2 regions of the Kocuria sp. SM24M-10 genome follow, and region 2 is predicted to be linked to the other one. Evidence: predicted binding sites of a transcription regulator. Region 2 holds the regulator's gene; the other holds the start of a gene.
The links. The regulator HrcA, encoded in region 2, represses chaperone genes, less so after heat shock. The targets are predictions, from matches to a motif close to TTNGCACTCGNNNNNNNCGAGTGCNAA.

Region 1: a site for HrcA is predicted at 1,362-1,388, ahead of groES (co-chaperone GroES). Genes of this name have one in related genera too.

What each region holds. Positions count from the first base shown of each region.
Region 1 is NZ_LDNX01000019.1:30,166-33,573, reverse strand. It holds gene ABL57_RS02210 (ABC transporter permease) at 1-38, opposite strand, end outside; gene ABL57_RS02205 (siderophore ABC transporter substrate-binding protein) at 125-1,114, opposite strand; gene groES (co-chaperone GroES) at 1,554-1,850, shown strand; gene groL (chaperonin GroEL) at 1,998-3,408, shown strand, end outside.
Region 2 is NZ_LDNX01000054.1:8,254-11,661, reverse strand. It holds gene ABL57_RS06480 (16S rRNA (uracil(1498)-N(3))-methyltransferase) at 1-420, opposite strand, end outside; gene dnaJ (molecular chaperone DnaJ) at 417-1,565, opposite strand; gene hrcA (heat-inducible transcriptional repressor HrcA) at 1,637-2,644, opposite strand; gene ABL57_RS06465 (DUF3097 domain-containing protein) at 2,820-3,408, shown strand, end outside.

The DNA of each region.
Region 1 (3,408 bases), on a different contig from region 2:
CCGTTCCCGGCCGGGGGTCCCGGTGTGGTCGTCGTCATGAGCCTCTCCTCCGGCCTCGTGCCCGGCGCGGGACGGTGGTGGTGTCCGCCGTCGGAGGCCCCACCACCGTCGTCCGCACGGTCGGTCAGTTCTGCTCGCCCATGGCGTCGGCCAGGGTGTTGAAGAACTCCGTGTAGGTCTGGATGCCCTCGTTGGTGTACGTGTCCTTGGGCATGTACACCACGTTGTCCTCCCGCACCGCGGTGACGTTGCGCAGCGCTTCGGCGTTCTCGACGACCTCCTGCGCCGGCGTGTACTCGGCGTCGTCGGGGCTGACGGCCGCGTCACGGTCCATCACGAGGATCCAGTCGGGGTTCGCGTCCGCGATCGCCTCGACCGAGATGTCGTCGCCCTGGTGGTCGTCGGTGGCCCCATCGACCTCGAGGGCCGGGGCGAAGTCGAAGATCTCGAACAGCGGACCCAGGGTCCGCCCCACCTCCGGGGCGATGTAGCCGATCTCGCCGCCGGAGACGGTGACGGCCATGACCGTGTCCCCGGGCTGGTACTCCTCGACGACTCGCTGCATCGCCGCGTCGAAGGCGCCGTTGATCTCCTCGGCCTCCGCGCTCCGGTCGAAGATCTCGCCCAGCACCGAGGTCTGCCGCTTCAGCTCCTCGTCGAAGGGCTGGTCCTCCCGGGGGTCGAGCTCCACGATGCCGGCGTCCGGCACGAGGTCGGCGAAGTCGTCGCGGTAGTCCGCGAAGCGCTGACCGTTGACGATGAGGTCGGGGTCCGCCGCGACGACGGCCTCGAGGTCGGGCTCGCGGTGGTTGCCGAGGTCGGTGACGGACTCGTCGTCGGCGTAGGCGATGGTGTCCGGCATGAGGGCGCGCGGGGCGGCCACCAGCTCGATGCCCCAGTCCGCCAGCGTCTCGAAGGTCCGGTTGTCGGTGGCGACCACGGACGCCGGCGGGGCGCTCACGGTCTGGGTGCCGTAGTTGTCCTCGACCTCGACCGTGGAGGCGGTGGAGGACTCCGCGGACGCCGTCTCGCCGCCCTGGGATCCACCGCAGGCGGTGAGGGCGAGGGCGCTGACGGCGGCCAGGACGGCGGCCGGGTACTGGGTGCGGTTCATGGTGGTCCTTCGTGCGGGGATTCGGGTGCGGGTCCCGTCGTGCCGCCCCCGGCGGGGCGCACGGCGGGGCGCCGCACGTGGCGACGTCCCGGTGCAGTGCACGGGACGTCGGGGCGGCACCGGTTCTCGGCCGAGGTAAGGCTTGCCTTACCGCTCAACCTAGAGTGTTCCGGGCGGGTGAGGCAAATCATTGGAGAACATCGGCGTGCCCTAATTCGACCGGTATGGGACCGGCCGCTCCACCGCGCTGGCACTCGCCTTGACCGACTGCTAGGCGACTTCTATAGTCGGCCTTGGCACTCTCCGGGTGAGGGTGCTAAGGGCCAGGCGATCGATCGGCACCGCGACGACGGTTGGTGCGCCAACCGGCCCGAAGCACGACGGCGGGCCCTGCCCGCGGTCGCCCACCGCTTTCCACGCCTACAGAGAAGGAGAGATCGTGTCGGTCTCCATCAAGCCCCTCGAGGATCGCATCGTCGTTCAGCCGCTCGCCGCTGAGCAGACCACCGCTTCCGGTCTCGTCATCCCGGACACCGCCAAGGAGAAGCCCCAGGAGGGCAAGGTCCTGGCCGTGGGCCCCGGCCGTGTCGACGACTCCGGCAACCGCATCCCGGTCGACGTCAAGGAGGGCGACGTCGTGATCTTCTCCAAGTACGGCGGGACCGAGGTCAAGTACAACGGCGAGGAGTACCTGGTGCTCCCGGCCCGCGACGTCCTCGCCGTCGTCGAGAAGTAGAGCCGGCGCAGCAGACCGCGCAGTCCTGACGAAGGGTGCCCGCCGCGCGCCCCGCTTTCCCGGCGGGCCCGCGGCGGGCACCCTTCGTCGTCCCCGAATTCCCGAACCCCGCTGGACCACCAGCCACCCAGAAGGAGCTCTTCGCCCATGGCCAAGCAGCTGGCATTCGACGATGCCGCCCGCAAGTCCCTCGAGAACGGCGTCAACAAGCTCGCCGACACCGTCAAGGTCACCCTCGGCCCCCGCGGGCGCAACGTGGTGCTCGACAAGAAGTGGGGCGCCCCCACGATCACCAACGACGGCGTGACCATCGCCCGCGAGGTCGAGCTCGACGAGCCCTACGAGAACCTCGGCGCGCAGCTCGCCAAGGAGGTGGCGACCAAGACCAACGACGTCGCCGGCGACGGCACCACCACCGCCACCGTGCTGGCCCAGGCGCTCGTCAAGGAGGGCCTGCGCAACGTGGCCGCCGGGGCGGACCCCCTGAGCCTCAAGCGCGGCATCGAGAAGGCCGTCGAGGCCGTCGCGCAGCGCCTGCTGGACAACGCCCGCCCGGTCGAGGGCGTCAACGTCGCCCACGTGGCGACCATCTCCGCCCAGGACCCCACCATCGGGGAGCTCATCGCCCAGGCCTTCGAGACGGTCGGCAAGGACGGTGTCATCACCGTCGAGGACGGCTCCAGCACCGAGGTGGAGCTCGAGGTCACCGAGGGCATGCAGTTCGACAAGGGCTACCTCTCCCCGTCCTTCGTGACCGACGCCGAGCGCCAGGAAGCGGTCATGGAGAACTCCCTGGTGCTGCTGTACCAGGGCAAGATCTCCTCCGTGCAGGAGCTCATGCCGGTGCTGGAGAAGGTCCTCCAGGCCAAGAAGCCGCTGACCATCATCGCGGAGGACGTCGAGGGCGAGGCCCTGTCCACCCTGGTGGTCAACAAGCTGCGCGGCACCCTCGACGTCGTGGCGCTCAAGGCCCCCGGGTTCGGCGACCGCCGCAAGGCGATCCTGCAGGACCTCGCGGTGCTCACCGGCGGCGAGTTCATCACCTCCGAGCTCGGCATCAGCCTCGACCAGGTGACCCTGGAGCAGCTGGGCACGGCCCGCCGCGTCACGGTGACCAAGAACACCACCACGGTGGTCGACGGTGGCGGGACCCCGGAGCAGATCCAGGAGCGCGTCGCCACGATCCGCGCCGAGGTGGAGCGCACCGACTCCGAGTGGGACCGGGAGAAGCTCCAGGAGCGGCTCGCCCGCCTCGCCGGCGGGGTCTCCGTGATCAAGGTCGGCGCGGCCACCGAGGTCGAGGCCAAGGAGCGCAAGCACCGCATCGAGGACGCCGTGTCCTCGACCCGCGCGGCCCTCGAGCAGGGCATCGTCTCCGGCGGCGGCACCGCCCTGGTGCACGCGGCGAAGGTCCTCGACGAGTCCGACCTCGGGCTCACCGGCGACGCGGCGACCGCGCTCGGCATCGTGCGCCGCGCGCTGCGCCAGCCGCTGTACTGGATCGCGCAGAACGCCGGCCAGGACGGCGCCGTGGTCGTCTCCCGCGTGGCCGACCTGG
Region 2 (3,408 bases):
GGTGTGCACCCACTTGTCGTGGCTCTTGGCCGCCCGCTCCTTCTTCCACCGCACGATGGAGCGCTCCGCCTGCCACGGCACCACCGCGTCGACGCCGAGCTCGGTGGCCGTCTCGACGGCGAGGAGGTCGCGCTCCCCCTTGGCGAGGGCCTGGGCGAGCACCAGCCGCGGCCGGCGGACCGGGTCCGCGCTCACCGCGGCCAGGCGCACGTCCATGCTGTCCCTGCTGTCCGTCCCGGCGGCGCACAGCTCCCCGGTCGCCCGGGCGCCCGCGCCGTCGACCAGCTCGAGGCGCTCCCCGGGGCCGAGGCGGCGCACCGTGACGGCGTGGCGGGCCTCCGGCCCGGTGACGGTGAGCACCGCGCCCGGGCCGAGCCCCTCGAGCCGGCCGGGCTCCACCTTGAAGACGGGCAGGCTCACAGGTCGAAGCGGTCCTTGAGCCGCGAGAAGAACCCGCCGGAGCCGGCGGGGCTGTCGAGCGTGGTGCCGGTGGCCTGCTCCTCCCCGCGCAGCCGGGAGAGCTGCTCCAGCAGCTCCCGCTGCTCGTCGTCGAGCCCCGTGGGCGTCTCGACCTCGAGGTGGACGAAGAGCTCGCCGCGGCCGCCGCCGCGCAGCCGCGTGGCGCCGAGGTCGTGCAGGGTGACCGTGTGGCCGGTCTGGGTGCCCGGGGTCACCGGCACCTCGCGCTCCCCGTCGAAGGTCTCGAGGGTCACGGTGGTGCCCAGGGCCGCGGAGGTCATGGGCACGCGCACCCTGGCGTGCAGGTCGTCGCCCTGCCGCTCGAACGTCGGGTCCGGGTCGACCTTGAGCTCGACGTAGAGGTCCCCGTTGGGACCGCCGGCCGTGCCGGCCTCGCCCTGGCCGGAGAGGCGGATCCGGTTGCCCGAGGAGACCCCGGCCGGGATCTTGACGGTCAGGGGGCGGCGGTCGCGCACGCGGCCCTCGCCGTAGCACTCGTGGCAAGGGTGCTTGATGACCGTGCCGAAGCCGTCACAGGTGGCGCAGGGGGCGGCGGTCACCACGGTCCCGAGGATGGACTGCACCTGGCGCTGCACCTGGCCGGCGCCGTGGCAGACCTCGCAGGTCTCCGGGCGGGTGCCCTCCTGGCAGCAGCTGCCGTTGCAGGTGGGGCAGACCACCGCGGTGTCCACGGTGATCTTCTTCTCGGTGCCGAAGACCGCGTCCTTGAGGGACACGCGCACGTTGATCAGCGCGTCCTGGCCCTGGCGGGTGCGGGAGGCGGGCCCGCGCCGGCCCGCCCCGGAGCCGCCGGCGCCCTGGAAGAAGGTGTCGAAGATGTCCTGGAAGCCGAAGCCGGTGCCCGGGAACCCGCCGCCGAAGCCGGTGTCGGTGCCGTTCTCGTTCCCGGTGGCGTCGTACACCCGCCGCTTCTCCGGGTCGGCGAGGACGTCGTTGGCGTGGGAGACGCGCTTGAACTCCTCCGCGGCCTCGGGACTCGGATTGACGTCCGGGTGCAGCCGGCGGGCCTTCTTCCGGTAGGCCTTCTTGATCTCTTCCTGGCTGGCGTCGCGGGACACACCCAGGGTCTCGTAGTGATTGCTCACCGTGGTCCGTTCTGTCGAGAGGTCTGGTGGGAGTTCTGGTGCAGGGCCCCGGCACCGGGGCCCGCGGGGGCTCAGCCCCCGAGGATACGGGAGAGGTAGCGGGCGACGGCGCGCACGGCCGCCATCGTGGACGGGTAGTCCATGCGCATGGGGCCCACGACCCCGACCTTGGACTGGGGCCCGTAGCCGGTGGCGACGACCGCCGCCTCGGACAGGGGCCCCGCGGCGTTCTCCGCGCCGATGCGCACGGCCACGCCGCGGGCGTCCTGCTCCATCTCGGAGAGCAGCCGGAGCATGACGACCTGCTCCTCGAGCGCCTCCAGGACGGGGCCGATGCTCAGGTGGAAGTCCCCGGTGGCGCGGGCGAGGTTGGCGGTGCCGGCCATGACCATGCGGTGCTCGGCCCCGCCCGCGGCCAGGGCCCCGACGACCTCGGCCACCGTCTCGGCGGCCGGGCGCAGCGCGGGCGCCATGTCGGCGGTCATGGTCACGAGCGCCGCGGGCACCGCGGCCAGGGAACGGCCGACGGCCGCGGCCAGCACCCGGGTGCGCAGCTCGAGCAGCTGCGCCTCCTCCAGGGGGGCGGGCAGCACCGCCACGCGCTGCGCGACCCGTCCGTTGGTGGGGATGAGCACCACGAGCACCCGGCCCGCGCCGAGGTCGACGACCTCCACGTGGCGCACCGTCACCCCGGACGCGTGCGGGTACTGCACGACCGCCACCTGGTGGGTGAGCTGGGCGAGCAGGCGCACGGTGCGCTCCATGACGTCGTCGAGGTCGGCGGCGTCGTCGAGCAGGCTCTGGATGGCCCGGCGCTCCGGGCCGGAGAGCGGCTTGACGGCCGCGATCTGGTCCACGAACGTCCGGTAGCCCTTGTCGGTGGGGATCCGGCCGGAGCTCGTGTGGGGGGCCGTGATCAGGCCCTCCTCCTCGAGCGCGGCCATGTCGTTGCGCACGGTGGCCGAGGAGACACCGAGCCGGTGCCGCTCCACGAGGGCCTTGGAGCCCACGGGCTCCTGGAAGTGCACGTAGTCCTCCACGATGGCCTGCAGGATCTGCAGTCGTCTCGGATGGTTCACGTCGCTCCTCCCCGTCGTCTCCTCGGCACCCGGGCCGCCTGGCACTCGGGCGGCCACAGTGCCAGCGCGATCCAGTGTAGCCCCCGTGTCCGACCCCACGGTCCCGCCCGCCCGGTTTGGTACGCTTCCGGCTGATCCGCGCCGGACGGGCGGGACCGCGACCGGGAGGACGAGCATGAGCGACTACGGCTGGGGGCCGCGCAGCCTCGACGACGCGGGCCTGGCCCGGCGGAAGCCGGTCTCCGCGGAGGTGCCGGTCGCCCCCGGGCTGCTCCTGGAGGACGTCACCACCGGCTGGGTCGGGGCGGTCGTGTCCCTGGAGACGATCGGCGGAATGCGGGTCATGGGCCTGGAGGACCGCCGCGGCCGGGTCAAGGCGTTCCCGCTCGGGCCGGGCTTCCTGCTGGAGGGCGAGCCCGTCGTCGTCGTGGAGCCCCGCCGGGCCCCGGCGGCGAAGCGGCCCGGGCGCACCCGCTCCGGCTCCGTGGCCGTGGAGGGGCTGCGCGCGAGCACCGCCAAGGCCTCCCGCGTATGGGTCGAGGGCTACCACGACGCCGAGCTCGTGGCCAAGGTCTGGGGGCACGACCTGGCGGTCGAGGGCATCGTCGTGGAGCCGCTGCACGGCGTCGACGACCTGCCGGCGGCGGTGCAGGAGTTCGGCCCGGGCCCGGGCCGGCGGCTGGGCATCCTCGTGGACCACCTCGTGCCCGGATCCAAGGAGTCCCGGATCGCCGAGCGGACGATGCGCCTGCCCGGGGCGGCCG